Regions from separate parts of the Megasphaera stantonii genome, predicted to be linked through region 1. Evidence: riboswitches for the same ligand, from Rfam matches in the RefSeq annotation. Region 1 holds a riboswitch; each other region holds the start of a gene.
What was found. A riboswitch is a leader RNA that binds a small molecule or an ion and turns the genes downstream of it on or off. The one in region 1 is predicted to bind S-adenosylmethionine.

Region 1 (4,174 bases):
TGCATACGTATATATACATCTTACTCATACGGCCCTTTCTTTGTCAAATCCGGCGCTGTATAACATAACCCAGACCATGGCAGGTTCTGCTGCGGTCTGGGTTATATCGTATCTACTTATTTTTTATTTTTCTTGCGCGAGGCGAAGTCGCCGCAGGCCTGGATGAGGTTGACGCCTACGATGAGGATGATGATCGTCGCCAGCATGACGTCGGCGCGGAAGCGCTGGTAGCCGTAGCGGATAGCGATGTCGCCGAGGCCGCCGCCGCCGATTGCGCCGGCCATGGCCGAAGCGCCGATGAGGTTGACGATGAGGACCGTAATGTTGTTGATGATCGTCGGCAGGGCTTCGGGAATGAGGACCTTGCGGATGATCTGGAAGGGCGTGGCGCCCATGGATTCCGCGGCTTCGACGAGGCCGAAGTCGACGTCGCGGATAGACGTTTCAACGAGGCGGCTCAAAAAGGGAATGGCCACGATGGTCAGGGGCACGCAGGCCGCCGTCGTGCCGATGGACGTGCCGGCGATGATGCGGGTCAGAGGAATGATGGCGACCATGAGGATGATAAAGGGAATCGAGCGGATGATGTTGACGATGGTGCCCAGTATCTGATTGATAAAGCGGTTTTCCAGAATATGGCCCCGGCTGGTCGTGACCAGCGTAATGCCGAGGGGAATACCGATGATAGCGGCGATGATCGTCGCGACGGCGACCATGAAAACAGTTTCCTGAATGCCTTGGAGCATTAAATTAATGATTTCTTGGGACATATCCTAAAACCTCGCTTCCAATAGGTAATTCTTTAATATATTCAAATGCTTTTGCCTGTTGTTCCATAGAACCCATGATGACGACGATGAGATAGCCGAAAGGTTCGTCCTGAATGTAGTCGATGTTGCCGTAGAGGACGCTGACGTAGGTGTGGAAGCGTTGTACGACCGATGCGACGACAGGTTCGTTCGTAGCGGCTCCCTTGAAGCGCAGGCGGACGAGCATATCGTAGCCCGGCGCAGGCTGGTCCGTAATGCCCATCTTGGCGATGCCGGCGGGCAGCTCCATGTTGATAACCGATTTGACGAAGTCCTTCATCGTCTGGGACTGGGGATTGGTAAAGACGTCGACGACGCGGCCTGCTTCCTTGATGACGCCGCCTTCGATGACGGCGACGCGGTTGCAGATTTCTTTGATAACCGCCATTTCGTGGGTAATGATGACGATGGTAATGCCAAGGCGCTGGTTAATGTCCTTGAGCAGCTCGAGGATGGATTTCGTCGTCTGCGGGTCCAGGGCCGACGTGGCTTCGTCGCACAGGAGGATGTTCGGGTCGCTGGCCAGGGCCCGGGCGATGCCGACGCGCTGCTTCTGGCCGCCCGACAGCTGGGCCGGGTAGTTGAACTGCCGGTCCGTCAGTCCGACTAATTCCAAAAGGTCGGCGACTTTTTTCTGGATGGCTTCCTTCGATGCGCCGATGAGCTCCAGGGGGAAGGCGATGTTGTCGAAGACCGTCCGCGACGAGAGCAGGTTGAAATGCTGAAATATCATGCCGATATGCTTGCGTTCCGCCCGCAGCTGGGCGTCGGTCATGTTCGTCAGGTTCTTTTCGTCGATGATGACGTTGCCGCTCGTCGGCCGTTCGAGCATGTTGATGCAGCGGACGAGGGTCGATTTGCCGGCGCCGCTCTTGCCGATAATGCCGAAGATTTCGCCGTCTTCAATGGTCAGGTTGACGCCTTTGAGGGCGTGGACCTGGGCCTTGCCGTCGTAGGTTTTGGTAATGTTTTCCAGTTTTATCACAATATCAACTCCTTGATTCAGTACGAGTTCAACCCGGTGGCAGTACAACTAAAAAAGCCGTCAAACAGATGACGGCTCGGTATTTCGTGTATGTCGCTTCATCTGCCGGAATACTCCGTTGGAATTGGCACCTTCCCTGACGGGGGTTGCCGCAGCGTCATGGGGCCAGTCCCTCAGCTGCTCTGGATGAACTTGTATATTTGGTTGTTGCTTAACATATTATCACTAAGGGACGGGTGTTGTCAAATACAAGAGGTATCTCGCCGTGTAAAATATAAGAAAACAAAAGAAATAGGTGCGGCCTGCAAACCGGGAATTTCGTAAAAATGCAATATAAAAATCGGGGAAAAGAGATATTTTTTTGAAATAATGTGCCTGCATATTAAAGATGTTAAGGAAAACGGTTCATGTACTCTGCCGTAGAAAAGACAGGCCAGGGAGGTTTTATGAAGAATTTTTCCTTCGTTTAATTTTTGTTTATCTTTTCCGCATACACTGCAATAAGTATAACTATGCGAACGTATCAAGATATCTGCGGCGGCGTGGTATAATAGAAGGCAAGGCGCGTCATGCGGCAGGAAAGCGGGGAGAAGGACAGATGAACCTGAGAGATATACCTATTGGAAAACGATTGCTGTTGTCTAACTTTGTTATGATAGCCATTCCCGTGGCCTTTACTCTCGTCGTCAGCATCGCTATTTTTTTAGGCCTTCATTTCGGCAACATCAACAGGGCGGCGGCCATTTCCTTTCTCTGGCCGGAGAGCAACGGCCCGACCTTATCGGTGCAGTTTGAGCTGAGCCGCCTCTGCGTCCGCGCCGACTGGTATAACGGAGGAATGGGCCGGCTCATGCAGACGAGCGACCATTTGGAAGATCAGGGCCTTACGGTAGCGATTTCCCAGCAAGGACGAATCCTGTATGCGACGGAACATACGGACCCGTGGGCGACGATCGGCGAAGCGTACCGGCGCAGCCCGGGCAGCGGCGCGGCTCTCAACTGGTCGGACGAGGGCATCGCCTTCCATTATACGTCGCCTGAGACGGGCGTAGCCGTAGCCGTCGTCGGGCCGGTACAGCTGCGTAAGCACGGCGGCATTTGGGACCTCAGCTCGAAGAATATCGTAAAGGTTGCCTTTGTCGTCTTAGCCGTATTAGCAGTCCTCGTGACGATTGCCGTAGGTCTTTTCTTATCGCGCCTGCTGGCCCGGCAAATCGTCCGGCCTGTAGAGGAAATGCGGAACATCGCCGAAGACATCAGCCGGGGCAATCTGGATCACCCCGTCGTCGCCGACGGAAACGACGAAATCAGCCAGACCTGCCGGGCCTTTGAAACGATGCGCAAAGAACTGAAGGCGTCGCGGGAAATGAGGGACGCCTACGACAAGAACCGCAAGGAGCTCATCGCCGGCATTTCCCACGACCTGGCGACGCCCCTGACCCGCATCGAAGGCTATGCCAGCGGCTTGAAGGACGGCATTGCCGATACGGCGGAAAAGCGCCGCCATTACGTCGCCATGATTTTGGATACGTCGAAGATGATGACCCGCCTGGTGCGGACGCTGTTCCTCTTTTCCAAGTTTGATTTGGGACAGGTGGAATTCTGCTGGGAAAACGTAGACCTGTGCGGCTATTTGGAAGACTATACGGGCGAGCAGGCCGAGCATTTCCGCCATCAGGGACTGGACATTTCTTATAAGGCCTCTGTAGACGAGGCTGTCGTGGCTATGGACCGGACCCACTTCCAGCGTGTCGTGGAAAATATCATCGGCAACAGCGTAAAATATAAAGACGGCGACGAAGGCCATTTATCCATATCCCTGGACGCTGCCGGAGACGGCGCCGTACGGCTGACCTTTGCCGACGACGGCCGCGGCGTAGGCGAAAACGACCTGCCTAAGCTGTTCGATTCGTTTTATAGGACCGACAAGGCCCGCAGCAACGTGGCTAAAGGAAGCGGCCTGGGCCTGGCCGTAGCCAAGCAGATCATCGACGAAATGAAAGGGAAGATTTGGGCCGATCAGACCCAGCCCAAGGGACTGACGATCTGCATCGAGCTGCCTGTACAAAAGGAAGGAAACCATCATGAAGCATATACTGATCATTGAAGACGATAAAGGCATTGCCGAATTGGAAAAGGACTATCTGGAAGCCAACGGCTTCGCCGTGTCCATTGAAGTGGACGGCATCAAGGGGCAGGAGCAGGCGCTGCGGCAGCCCTTCGATTTGATTTTGCTGGACATCATGCTGCCCGGCCAGGACGGCTTCCAGATTTGCCGCCATATTCGCGAACATAAAAATATCCCCGTCCTCCTCGTGTCGGCCAAGCAGGAAGATATCGACAAGATACGGGGCTTGGGACTGGGCGCAGACGACTACAT
Region 2 (4,174 bases), 790 kb from region 1:
AAATGGAATCGATTCCTTGGGCGAAGAGTTCTGCAAAGGTAAAGGCTGCCAGCTTCGTGCCGATGTGCCGGCCCCGCAGGGCCTTCGTCACGATGAACCGGCCCCAATGGAGCTGACCGCCTTCATGCCAGGCGGCAGCCGTGCCGACGATGACGCCGTCCAGCTCGGCGACCCAGCACTGGGGCTCCATGGCTAGAAAGGCTTCAACGGCGTCCCGGGGGATAAGCTGCTCGCCGTGAAAGACGGCGGTCTGCAGGGCCATGACGGCTTCCATATCCTCGGTCCGGGCTTTTCTGTATCGTAATGATTCCATCAGTATCCTCCTGTTCTATACGTGAAGGCCGGCCTGGTAGGCTGCTTCCATGACCGGCAGGGTGCGGACGGCTCCGGCTTCCATGACGTTGGACGCGTACAGGCGGCCTTTGATTTCATACTGCTCGAAGTGCTCGACAAATCCGTCCAGGTCGCCGAGGGAGCGGGCGATGATGTCTTCGCCTAAGCCGGCGGAGACGATGTAGTATACTTCCTTGCGGCCGAGGTGCTGCCAAATGGGATAGGTACGGTCGATACAGGCCTTCATCTGGGCGCTGACGCCGTAAAAATAGACGGGTGTCGCCAGTACGACGACGTCAGCCTGCTGGAAGGCGCAGAGGATATTTTCCATGTCGTCCTTCTGGATGCAGGCTCCGCCGTTGCGCATACAGACGTCGCAGGCCCGGCAGAAGCCGATGCGTTTTTCCGCCAGGGGGATAAAGCGTACGCTGTGGCCCGCCTCTTCGGCTCCTTGCTGAAATTGGCGGCACAAGAGGTTCGTGTTTCCGTTTTTTCTGGGGCTGCCCGATAGGATTACGATGTGTTTCATTAGCTGTCATCTCCTTAACGCGTAGTTTCCTTTTACTATTTCATTATACTATATTATTTCCTGCAGCGTATAAGCGTATAACTAAAAACGGCATAGCCGCGAGGGGCTATGCCGTGGTGGCTCGATGTCCGTTTCTCTTAGAATGCCGGGAGAATCGTGCCTTGGAAGTGTTCGTTAATGAATTTTTTAATCGGTTCGGATTGGTAGATGGCCAGGACTTTTTTATACGTTTCGTTGTTGGCTTCATCTTCGCGGACGACCATGACGTTAGCGTACGGCGAATCCTTGTCTTCTACGAGGAGGGAATCCTTCTGCGGGTTTAAGCCGGCCGGGATGGCGTAGTTCGTGTTGACGCAGGCCAGGTCCGTGTCGTCAAGGGAACGGGGAATCTGAGCGGCGTCGAGCTCGATGAATTCGAGGTGCTTCGGATTGTTTACGATATCCGGTACGGAGGCGTCGACGGAGGTTCCGTTTTTCAGGGTGATGAGGCCGACTTGCTGCAGGAGCAGGAGGGCGCGGCCGCCGTTGGTCGGGTCGTTCGGAATGGTAACCTTAGCGCCGTCGGCGACTTCGCTGATGTTTTTATATTTGTGGGAATATACGGCCATGGGCAGGATAATGGTCTTGCCGATGGAGGTCAGCTTCATGCCCTGGTTTTTGACGACGTTGTCGAGGTAGGGCTGATGCTGCATGGAGTTCATGTCCAAATCGCCTTCGGCCAAGGCTTTGTTGGGCTGTACGAAATCGTTGAATTCGACGACCTTGATGGTCAGGCCTTGTTTTTCTGCTTCTTTGGCTACTTGTTCCATGACTTCCGCATGGGGGCCGGCCGTTACGCCGATGGCGATTTCCTTTTTGTCGGCCGAGCCGCTGTCGGAGCTGCCGCAGCCGGCGGCGAATACGCAGGTCGCGGCGATGAGGGCCGCTGCAAGAAGTTTTTTGATAGAAGAGTTCATGAGTTGTTCATCCTTTCTGATACTGAATCAATCACATGGCAAGAGGCAGGACGGCCTGCCATAGGATGGGCCGGCGACGATACGGGTAAAAAGAAAAGCCGTCGACAGATGACGGCTTTGATTACGTATGTGTTCATCTGTCGGATGTATCCGCTGGACTTGGCACCTATCCCATTTGGGGGTTGCCGCAGCGTCATAGGGCCATTCCCTCGGCTGCTCTTGATGAAATCAATATATGATTGTTGATAAAAATCATACCATCTCTCGCACCGAATGTCAATATTTTGGCGGCAGAATTTTTCCGACGACAAAAGACGGAGGCAGGATTCCTGCCTCCGCTTTCGGATGTGTGATGGTGTCTCGTTATATATGGTGGTTTAGTAGTTATCGTTTTTCAGTTCAAAAAACGCTTGCGGATGCGCGCAGACCGGGCATACTTCCGGAGCTTCTTCGCCTTCGACGATAAATCCGCAGTTGCGGCATACCCATGTTTTCGTCGCCGGTTTCTTGAAGACCGTGCCGTTTTCGATGTTGGCCAGGAGGGCCAGGTAGCGTTCTTCGTGGTGTTTTTCGATTTCCGCTACTTTTTCAAACAAGTAGGCGATGTGTTCGAAGCCTTCTTCTCTGGCTTCTTTGGCGAAGGTCGGGTACATTTCCGTCCATTCGTAGTGTTCGCCGGCAGCGGCGTCTTTCAAGGCGTCGATGTCGTTCGGCATGCCGTCGTTGAGCAGTTTGAACCAGATTTTAGCGTGTTCTTTTTCGTTGTTGGCCGTTTCTTCAAAGAAGGCCTTGATCTGTTCGTAGCCGGCTTTTTTCGCTACGCTTGCGTAATAGGTGTATTTATTTCTTGCCTGGGATTCGCCGGCAAATGCTGCCATTAAGTTTTTTTCAGTTTTGCTTCCCTTTAATTCCATATCGATACCTCCATGATTTCATACGTAAACTCGCAGCCTATGCTGCCTCTTGTCAGGTCTCGTTCCTGACCTCTGAGTACATTATACTCTATTTGCAAAATAAAATCAATGGATAATAATTATTTTTTAATAAAATATGGAAAAATTATTCTTTCACTGTGTCCGACTCAGATCGCCGCGGTTCTTTGGCATCGGCAGTGCGTTTCGATTCCGTGTCCTTGCTGCTTTCGCGGGATACGGAACGCTTCGGCTCGGAAACAGCCTGTTCGGCATCTTCGGCCTTAGAGGAAAGCCTGCTTTCGGCTTCCTTTTTTATGGCGTCGATGTCGGCGTGGGACGAGGAGAACGTTTCGAGGGTGTCGTTCAGCGTGTCGGACAAGGTGCTCTGCGTATCCTTTGCCGTGTCGCTCAGGTCGCCGTACTTTTCCTTGAGATGGGCTTCCAGCTCGCTGGCCGGGCCGGGATACATCGTTTTCAGCCGTTCGAAGAGCTCGGCCTTCGAGGCGTTTCCCCGCTTGACCGCTTCTTCGAAGGCCTTGTATTCCTGATAATAGGCAAGCCAGCGCTGGAGGCGGGCGTAGTCGTTGCTCAGGAACGACTGGACGCTGAGAAAGGAAAAGACCAGCGTCAGGACGAGGCATATGACGACTTTTCCCATTATCCGTCCCTCCTTTGCGGGTTTCTGGCATTGCGGGCCGTGCGGTGGCAGGCCTGGCTGGCGTACGACGCAGTCAGGGCCGCGAACAGCAGGGCCAGGACGGCGAAGGCCATCGTCGAGACGGACAGCGTCGGCAGGGGCAGCAAATCCGAGAAGATATACGGCGGCAGGCTGTATACGGCGATGGAGGCGAGGAGCGCCAGGGCGAAAGCGAAGAATAGTATGGTGCTGACGATATTGAACAAGGCCCCGAATATGTCTAAAAAGGGGCTGGCAATGGCCTTTGCCGCCTGGGGGATGGCTGCCTTGTCATTCCACTGCAGCTCGTCTTCACCGGCTGTCCGTTTTGTAGGACCTTTCGCCTTAGGACGCTGGGGCTGCTCGGCGTAGGCATCGTAGTTTCGGGGCGGCTCGGGCTGCGGCATGGGATAGTAGGCTTCCCTGATTTTGGGGCGGCGGCGATGGGCCGGGTCTTTTTCCCAATCGTAGAATTGGGACGGCTTGGCAGGGGCAGCCTCGGGCGCTTCCTGTGCCGGCGCGTCGGCGGAGCCGGTCATGCTGAGATTGTCTTCCGGCACGATGGGCTTGCCGATATAGTAGCGGTATATGTTTTTAGGATGGCCCAGCTTGGCGCATACTTCTTCTTCCGTCAGGCCCTTTTTCGCGCCCAGGCGGAACTGTTCTTCGCAGTCTTCCAAGATCCCTTTCAAATCGGTCTTGTCGCTGCGGCGGAAGTAATACTTCAAGAGGTCCATGAATTCCGTCTTTCTCATGGTTCTTTACC
Region 3 (4,174 bases), 210 kb from region 1:
GTTTCTGGAACACGCCAAGGTATACGACCATTATTACGGCACGCCGAAGGAATACGTATACCAGATGCTCCGCCAGGGCAACCACGTCATGCTGGAAATCGACATTCAGGGAGCTATGCAGGTAAAGGAAAAGTATCCCCAAGGCGTCTTTATCTACATCGTGCCGCCGAGTAAGGCCGTTCTGGAAGAGCGGCTCCGGGGACGCCATACCGACTCGGATGAAGTCATCGCCGCGCGGCTGGCGAAGGCCCGGAACGAGCTGGAATGGATTGATAAATACGACTATGTCATCGTCAACGATGATCTGGGCGAAGCGATTCAGAAGGCCGCCGCCGTGCTGAAAGCCGAGGAGTGCAGAGTTATGCGCAACGCCAACTGTATCGAAGAGACCAAGCAGGCGTATCAATAGAAATTTGTATGCAGTAAAGAGGAGAGATGTTCTTATGTTGATCAAACCGACGTTGGAATCGTTAATGAAAAAAGTAGACAGCAAATACACCTTAGTCACGCTGGCGGCAAAACGGGCCCGCGAATTGACGGACGGCGACGAACCGCTCGTAGATGTAGAAACGACGCGCGTCGTTTCCATCGCGATGGAAGAAATCGATCAGGGCAAGATTACCTATGAAAAGCCTCAGGGCGGCATTAAATAATTGCGGAGGATATCATCGCCATGTTATTAGAAAACAAGAAAATCGTCTTGGCCATCAGCGGCGGCATCGCCGCGTTTAAGGCAGCTGAAATCGCCAGCATGCTGCGCAAGCGCGGCGCTGAAGTCAAGTGCATTATGACCGAACATGCGACGGAGTTTATTACGCCGCTGACGATGAGGGAAATTTCCGGCAACCCCGTCGCCGTATCCATGTTCAGCGATATTCCCGAATTTAACGTCGAGCACATCGCCCTGGCCCAGTGGGCCGACGTGTTCGTCATCGCTCCGGCTACAGCCAACGTCATCGGCAAAATTGCCGGCGGCATCGCCGACGATATGCTGACGACGACGGTCATGGCTACGACGGCTCCCGTCGTCATCGCCCCGGCTATGAACAGCAACATGTATATGAACCCCATCGTACAGAAAAATATCGCCGCCCTCAAGGAGTACGGCTATGAAATCATCGAGCCCGCTACAGGTCATTTGGCCTGCGGCGTCACCGGCGTCGGCCGTCTGCCCGAACCGGAAGACATTGTCGACTACGTCGAATTTACAGCCTGCCGGACGAGCCTGCTGAAAGGGAAGAAGGTCATCGTCACGGCCGGCGGCACGCGCGAACCTATCGACCCGGTCCGCTTTATCGGCAACCATTCCAGCGGCCGCATGGGCTTTGCCATCGCTAAAGCCGCAGCCTTTGCCGGCGCAGACGTCACCTTGGTCGCCGGCAGCAATGACCATCTGAAGACGCCGGCCGGCGTAGCGCGCCGCATCGACGTAGGCAGCACCAACGACATGAAGGCCGCCGTCGATTCGTATTACGACGACTGCGATCTGGTCATCAAGTCGGCTGCTGTCGCCGATTACCGTTCGGCTCATCCGGCAGCGAATAAGATCAAGAAATCCGACGAAACGCTGACCTTGACGATGGCTAAAAACCCGGACATCCTGTACGGCTTGGGCCAGCGCAAGGCCCATCAGGTTCTCATCGGCTTTGCTGCCGAAACAACGAACCTCATCGAGTACGGCACGGCTAAGTTAAAGAAGAAGAACCTCGACATGCTCGTCGCCAACGACGTCAGCGCCGAAGGGGCCGGCTTCCAGGGCACGACGAATATCGCCACCTTCCTGTTCCCTGACGGCTCGATGGAAAAGCTCGAGAAAATGGACAAGGAAGACCTGGCGGCGGTCATCGTAGAACGGGCCGCGGCGATTTTAGCCAAAAAAAATCAGTAATCGAGGCCATGATTTTTCGAATAGGTCTTGCATAATTCCTCTTGTTAGTATACAATAGGTCAAGTGAATAAAATATTTAACCATCAAGAGCTGTGGAGGGATTGGCCCGATGATGCAGCAGCAACCTTCAGTGAATGAAAGGTGCTAAATCCAACAGTGTAGCGTACTGAAAGATGGGCTGATACATACCCCTCTTTTCAGAGGGGATTTTTTTTGAACGCATAAGGAGGATATAATGGCAAAGAATCGTGAATTTTTTACGTCTGAATCCGTAACCGAAGGCCATCCCGACAAAATGGCCGACCAAATTTCTGACGGCATTTTGGATGCAATTTTGGAAAAAGATAAAAACGCCCGCGTCGCCTGCGAAACCCTCGTAACGACAGGTATGGTACACGTCGTAGGCGAAATCTCTACGACGTGCTACGTAGATATTCCGCACATCGTACGCGAAACGGTCCGCAATATCGGTTATACCCGCGCAAAATACGGCTTTGACTGCGATACGTGCGGCGTCCTCGTTTCCCTGGACGAACAGTCCCCGGACATCGCCATGGGCGTTGACGAAGCGCAGGAAAAGAAATCCGGCACGACGGATAAATTCGACTCGATCGGCGCCGGCGACCAGGGCATGATGTTCGGCTACGCGACGAACGAAACGGACGACTACATGCCGCTGCCGATTTCTCTGGCTCACCGCCTGTCCCGCCGTCTGGCCAAGGTCCGCAAGGACGGCACGCTGCCGTACCTCCGTCCGGACGGAAAGACGCAGGTAACGGTCGAATACGAAGACGGCAAGCCTGTCCGCATCGACACCATCGTCATTTCGGCTCAGCACAGCCCGGAAGTTACGCGCGAACAGATTGAAAAAGATTTGCTCGAATACGTCATCAAACCGGAACTTCCCGAAGGCTTGTTCGATGACCAGACGAAACTGTTCATCAACCCGACAGGCCGCTTCGTCATCGGCGGTCCTCAGGGCGACTCCGGCCTTACGGGCCGCAAGATCATCGTCGATACCTACGGCGGCATGGCTCGTCACGGCGGCGGCGCTTTCTCCGGCAAGGACCCCACAAAGGTAGACCGCTCGGCAGCTTATGCAGCCCGCTATGTGGCGAAGAACATCGTAGCCGCAGGCTTGGCGGATAAATGCGAAATCCAGCTGGCCTATGCCATCGGCGTAGCCCATCCCGTTTCTATCCACGTAGAAACCTTCGGTACGGGCAAAGTCGAAAACGAAAAGATTGTCGAATTGATCCGCAAACACTTCGACCTCCGTCCGGCCGGCATCATCGAAATGCTCGACTTGCAGCGCCCGATTTACAAACAGACGGCCGCTTACGGTCATTTCGGCCGCAACGATCTGAACCTGCCTTGGGAACAGCTTGATAAAGCCGACGTTCTCCGTCAGGAAGCCGGCTTATAAAACTGGGCCATCTCAGAGGAATCATGCCTTCCAGGTGGCATGGCTGAATTAAATATGATACAATGTATAGGGGCTTGCTTCGTCAAGTCCCTATCTTTATGTTATACAAACGCAGGAGCAGGGCTATGGTAGCAGACATCATCATCAATACGACGGCCAAACGGCTGCAGCAGACCTTTTCCTATATCGTCCCGGACGGCATGGCTGTGCACGTCGGCAGCCGCGTGCAGGTTCCCTTTGGACGGCGGCAGGAAGAAGGAATCGTCGTCGCCGTCAGCGAGAGGAATGCAGGCGAATATGCATACGAGCTCAAGCCGATCAGCACCGTGCTGTCGGCGCAGGCGGGGTTTCAGGAAGAAATGATCGAAACGGCTTCCTGGATCAGCCGGTATTATCTCTGCAACCTTGCCGACGCCCTCCGCCTGTTCATGATAGAAAAGAAAGGGCTGGAAGTCCGTCTGTATGTTACGGTTGGAACGAAGGCTCCCGCGTCGGCGGAAGACGCCGATGTCGCTGCGTACGTCCAAGCGAAAGGCCAGGTGGAAAAAGCGGCGCTGTCGCGGAAATTCGGTGCCAGGCGAGTAGACGATTTGCTTGCGGCAGGCGTACTGCAGGTAGAGAAGGGCTGGAAAAATAAAATATCCGATAAAACGGAAAAGTGGTTATCTTTTGTGCGGGATGATGCCGAGGGCCTGCTGGCGAACCGGCGGCGGCAGGCGGCCTTGCTGGCTGAATTGAAGCAAGCAGGCAGTGCGCCCGTATCTGCTTTTATCGGAAAAGGATACAGTGCCGACGTCATCCGCCGCCTCTGCGGCACGGGACTGGCGGCTATCAGTGAAAGGAATGTCCGGACGAGGCAG
Region 4 (4,174 bases), 1.3 Mb from region 1:
GAATCAATGGAAGCAGGAAGACCGGCAGAACGGCTTCACCGTCGAAGATACGGCAAACGGCTACCGGTCCAGCAAAACCTACGCCGGCATACAGGATATTGCCGATACAGGCGGCGAATTCTGGACGCCCGACCCGGAATACGGTGAAATCCGGCTGCACAAGGGCCTCTTGTATGACTATTATTCCATCCATACGCGGATCAAGGGACAGGAAAACGCCGCCCTGCCACAGGCCCATTACGAAGACAATATTCCCAATTTCTTCCAGGTACCGTCCAGCGTCGACGTCTGGAGCTATTTGGAATACCGTAAGCAGGCTGAACGGGAAGCGGCCCAGCTCAACGAAATCCATAACCAGGCCGTCGCCGCAGCCGTCAACTCGGCGTCTCTCGACTTTACGATGCACCTGCCCATGGCCGTCGACGCCACAAACGCCGACCAGGTCCTCGACGACGGCAAGACCCTCGTCTGGGATTTGAAGCCGGCCTTTATCAACACCCAGGGCGCCTCGGCAGGCCAGGATATTCACATGCAGGCCCAGTTCCGCATTTTCCATCAGACGACAGCCATCCTGTTAGGCGTCGTCTGCGCGGCCCTCGTCATCGCGGCGATTGTCTGCGCCGTCCTCGTCAAGCGCAAGCAGCCGACGGGACAATCCAAGCCCTATCTCATCGGCCTGGCCGTCTCCATCGTCTGCCTCGTCGGCTTAGGCGGCCTCGTCCAATCGGCTACGGCAACGCAGGTCACCTTCTCCGACAGCGACCGCATCATCAGCAAAGCGTTGCCAGAAGGCTCAGCCTATCAAACACTTCCGTCCCCCAACAGCCTGGACACCGCCAAGGCAATGGCTGAAGACCATACTCTCCATGGTGAAGTCGTGGCTGTTTCCGAAGAAGATGACGACGGCTACCTAGCATTGTTCCAGACGACAGCCGGCCCTTGTTTCGTCATTGCCGACAAAGCCAGTGATTCCATTGCCGTTGTGCCATTCAAACAGTCGCTCATCCATTTCCGCACACAGTACACCCAGTTCTCGAACGGTAAAAAGAGCTATTACCCCCTTACCTTTATCATGGCCCGGCAGAATGACACGAAAGATAGCCCTGACGTAAAACTAGGCATCTGGCAAAACGACATGCATCAAATTCCCACATACGTTCTCATTGAACCCGATGAAAACGATGTCATCCACGTTGACGGAAATCCGTCTTCAGCTTGGAACACCCTTACGCCATCGCATTATCAAGTGCCAATGAAAGATGAAATAAATATCCGCATGGCCAAGATTTTTGCCAACCACATTGACAGCCTGAGCAAGGACGTCCGGGCCCGCGACGTCATCCTGCCGAATAAATAAATACGCACAAAAAGACCTCGTACGACGCCGTACGAGGTCTTTTCCATGTCTTTATTTTTTAAGCAATCCCTTTTCTTCTATAAAGGCCGCCAGGAGCTCCGCCGTACCGACCATGAGCTCCGGACAGGATACGGGGCCGCCGTTGGCCGGGCTCTTGAGGACGCGGCAGCACGACGCGTGGAACTTACCCATCCACAGCTGATAAAATTCCTTTACGGGAGCGTAGATTTCCGCCTTGGTCTTTTCTTCCGGCGTATTGCGGCCTACGAGAAGGCCCAGGATATGGCAGGCGCCGTTCAGGGCGCCGCAGAGACAGCCCGAGCCGCCGACGCCGCCGCCCATGACCGATACCATGCGGAACACGTCGTCCGACAGGTTGAGGCCGTAATATTCATTGCAGGCCTTTAATACCGTTTCGGAACAGTTATTACCGCCTTGCTGGTATTTTTTTACTACGTCTTGAATCGATTCCATTTCGTATTACCTCCTAATGCAATATCTCGTCCTTTGATTATATCACATTTTTGCCGTTCTGCCCGTTACTTTCGTTCTCGTCATATCAGGCCGGCAGGCTATGCAAATATAGCAATTTGACAAATCTGAGATTCATGATACACTATGTTCAAGACAATTTTACATCCTTTTATCCAGAGCGGCGGAGGGACTGGCCCAATGAAGCCCGGCAACCGATAACGACGGTGCTAATTCCTGCGGATTGATTTCCGAGAGATAAAGACCCTGCGACGATACCTCTTTCTCTTGGGAAAGGGGCTTTTTTCATGGGATAAAAGGCTAAACGGTCTTACGCCATATCATTTTATATTTAGGAGGAATCATTTATGAAGCATTTCAAAAAACTTACCGTCCTGGCCGCTGCGGCTCTCTGTGCGCTGGCCGTATTGGCCGCCGGCTGCGGCAGCGACGCCCCGGCAGGCGGCAAAGAGTCGACGCAGAATAAGGTCCTGACCGTCGGCGCGACGCCCGTTCCCCACGCGGAAATCTTAAACGAAATCAAGCCCCTCTTAGCCAAGGACGGCATCGATTTGAAGATCATCGAATTTACAGATTACGTCAAGCCGAATCTGGCCCTGAACGACAAGGAGCTGGACGCCAACTTCTTCCAGCACGGCCCCTACATGGAAACGTTCAATAAAGAACACGGCACGCAGCTCAAGGCCATCTGCAAGGTCCACATCGAGCCGATGGGCATTTACTCCCATAAAGTCGCCAAACTGGACGAATTGGCAAACGGCGCGAAGGTCGCCATCCCCAACGACCCGACCAACGGCGGCCGTGCTTTGCTCATCCTGCAGAAGGCCGGCCTGATTTCCCTGAAGGATAACGGCAGCATCACCTCTACGGTACAGGACATCGTGAAAAACGACAAAAACCTCCAGTTCGTCGAATTGGAAGCCGCCCAGATTCCCCGCTCCATTGACGACGTAGACATCGCCGTCATCAACACGAACTTCGCCATGGAAGCCGGCCTCAATCCGCTGAAGGACGCGATTTTCCTCGAAGATAAAGACTCGCCGTACGCTAACATCTTAGCCATCCACGAAGGCGACGAAAACCGCCCGGAAATCCAGGCTCTCGTCAAAGCCCTCCAGTCTCCGGAAGTGAAGAAATTCATCGAAGACAAATACCAGGGAGCCATTCTGCCCAGCTTCTAATACAACACACATATATATTCATGCAAAAGGGCCTCGTTCCAGGCCCTTTTGTTATACATACGGCCATACTTCATGATATAATATAAACAAAAACACGCGGCTGTACTCGTGCTTACCCCCTGTCAGCTATGCAGCAAGGAGCAATATATATGCGCACAAATGAATTATTTGCCAAAAAAACAGTCTTTTCCTTTGAAGTCTTCCCGCCCAAGCCGGATACGCCCATCGAGACGATTTACGCCGCTTTAGACGAGCTGAGCCAGCTTTATCCCGATTTCATCAGTGTCACCTGCGGCGCCAGCGGAAGCGGCAGCGGCGGCAACCGCACCGTCGAAGTGGCCTCGGCTATCAAGCACACCTACGGCTGTGAAACGGCGGCTCATATGCCCTGCATTTACCTGACTGAAGACGACGCCCTGCGCACGTTGGACGCGCTGAAAAAGGCGGGCATCGAAAATATCCTGGCCCTGCGGGGCGACGAAACGCCGGGCCGCGAACGGGCCCATGTCTTCGAACATGCCAGCGACCTCGTAGCCTTCATCAAGCAGAACGCCCCGGAATTCAACGTCATCGGCGCCTGCTATCCCGAAGGCCATGCGGAAGCCCAGACCATGGCCGCCGACATCCGCAACTTAAAGACGAAGGTCGACGCCGGCGCCAGCGAGCTCATTTCCCAGCTCTTCTTCGACAACGCCACCTTCTACCGCTTCCTCGAACGGTGCGAAATCGCCGGCATCAGCGTCCCCATCGAAGCGGGCATCATGCCTGTCACCAATAAGAAGCAAATCGAACGGATGGTGTCCCTGTGCGGCGCGACCTTGCCGGTCAAGTTCCAGCGGGCCATCGCAAAATACGGCGACAATGCCGAAGCCATGCGGGATATCGGCATCGCCTACGCCATCGACCAGATCGCCGACCTTTTGGCTAACGGTGTCGACGGCATCCACGTCTACACGATGAACAACCCCTATATCGCCAAGAAGATTACAGAAGCCGTAAAAAATCTATTATAAGAAATCCAAAAAAGCCCTGTACAGCATCGCTGCACAGGGCTTTTAGTTTACCATATCGTTTTATTCTTTCAGCACGTAGCCGTAGGCGTGGACGCGGCCGTCGTCTTCGTGTTCCAGGTATACGCCCTGGA

Region 2: linked by a shared signal. The riboswitch ahead of DKB62_RS08035 (MetQ/NlpA family ABC transporter substrate-binding protein) and the one ahead of DKB62_RS11875 (methionine ABC transporter ATP-binding protein) in region 1 are both predicted to bind S-adenosylmethionine.
Region 3: linked by a shared signal. The riboswitch ahead of metK (methionine adenosyltransferase) and the one ahead of DKB62_RS11875 (methionine ABC transporter ATP-binding protein) in region 1 are both predicted to bind S-adenosylmethionine.
Region 4: linked by a shared signal. The riboswitch ahead of DKB62_RS05530 (MetQ/NlpA family ABC transporter substrate-binding protein) and the one ahead of DKB62_RS11875 (methionine ABC transporter ATP-binding protein) in region 1 are both predicted to bind S-adenosylmethionine.

What each region holds. Positions count from the first base shown of each region.
Region 1 is NZ_CP029462.1:2,522,139-2,526,312, forward strand. It holds gene DKB62_RS11870 (methionine ABC transporter permease) at 117-770, opposite strand; gene DKB62_RS11875 (methionine ABC transporter ATP-binding protein) at 751-1,794, opposite strand; SAM riboswitch class I at 1,890-1,987, opposite strand; gene DKB62_RS11880 (sensor histidine kinase) at 2,447-3,901, shown strand; gene DKB62_RS11885 (response regulator transcription factor) at 3,879-4,174, shown strand, end outside.
Region 2 is NZ_CP029462.1:1,727,462-1,731,635, forward strand. It holds gene DKB62_RS08025 (GNAT family N-acetyltransferase) at 1-313, opposite strand, end outside; gene DKB62_RS08030 (flavodoxin family protein) at 329-862, opposite strand; gene DKB62_RS08035 (MetQ/NlpA family ABC transporter substrate-binding protein) at 1,000-1,818, opposite strand; SAM riboswitch class I at 1,949-2,047, opposite strand; gene rbr (rubrerythrin) at 2,196-2,732, opposite strand; gene DKB62_RS08045 (hypothetical protein) at 2,878-3,390, opposite strand; gene DKB62_RS08050 (DUF1700 domain-containing protein) at 3,390-4,163, opposite strand; gene DKB62_RS08055 (hypothetical protein) at 4,170-4,174, opposite strand, start outside.
Region 3 is NZ_CP029462.1:78,663-82,836, forward strand. It holds gene gmk (guanylate kinase) at 1-409, shown strand, start outside; gene rpoZ (DNA-directed RNA polymerase subunit omega) at 444-653, shown strand; gene coaBC (bifunctional phosphopantothenoylcysteine decarboxylase/phosphopantothenate--cysteine ligase CoaBC) at 674-1,888, shown strand; SAM riboswitch class I at 1,966-2,068, shown strand; gene metK (methionine adenosyltransferase) at 2,124-3,314, shown strand; gene priA (primosomal protein N') at 3,440-4,174, shown strand, end outside.
Region 4 is NZ_CP029462.1:1,177,601-1,181,774, forward strand. It holds gene DKB62_RS05520 (hypothetical protein) at 1-1,357, shown strand, start outside; gene DKB62_RS05525 (C-GCAxxG-C-C family protein) at 1,409-1,831, opposite strand; SAM riboswitch class I at 1,998-2,093, shown strand; gene DKB62_RS05530 (MetQ/NlpA family ABC transporter substrate-binding protein) at 2,197-3,030, shown strand; gene metF (methylenetetrahydrofolate reductase [NAD(P)H]) at 3,180-4,043, shown strand; gene speC (ornithine decarboxylase) at 4,104-4,174, opposite strand, start outside.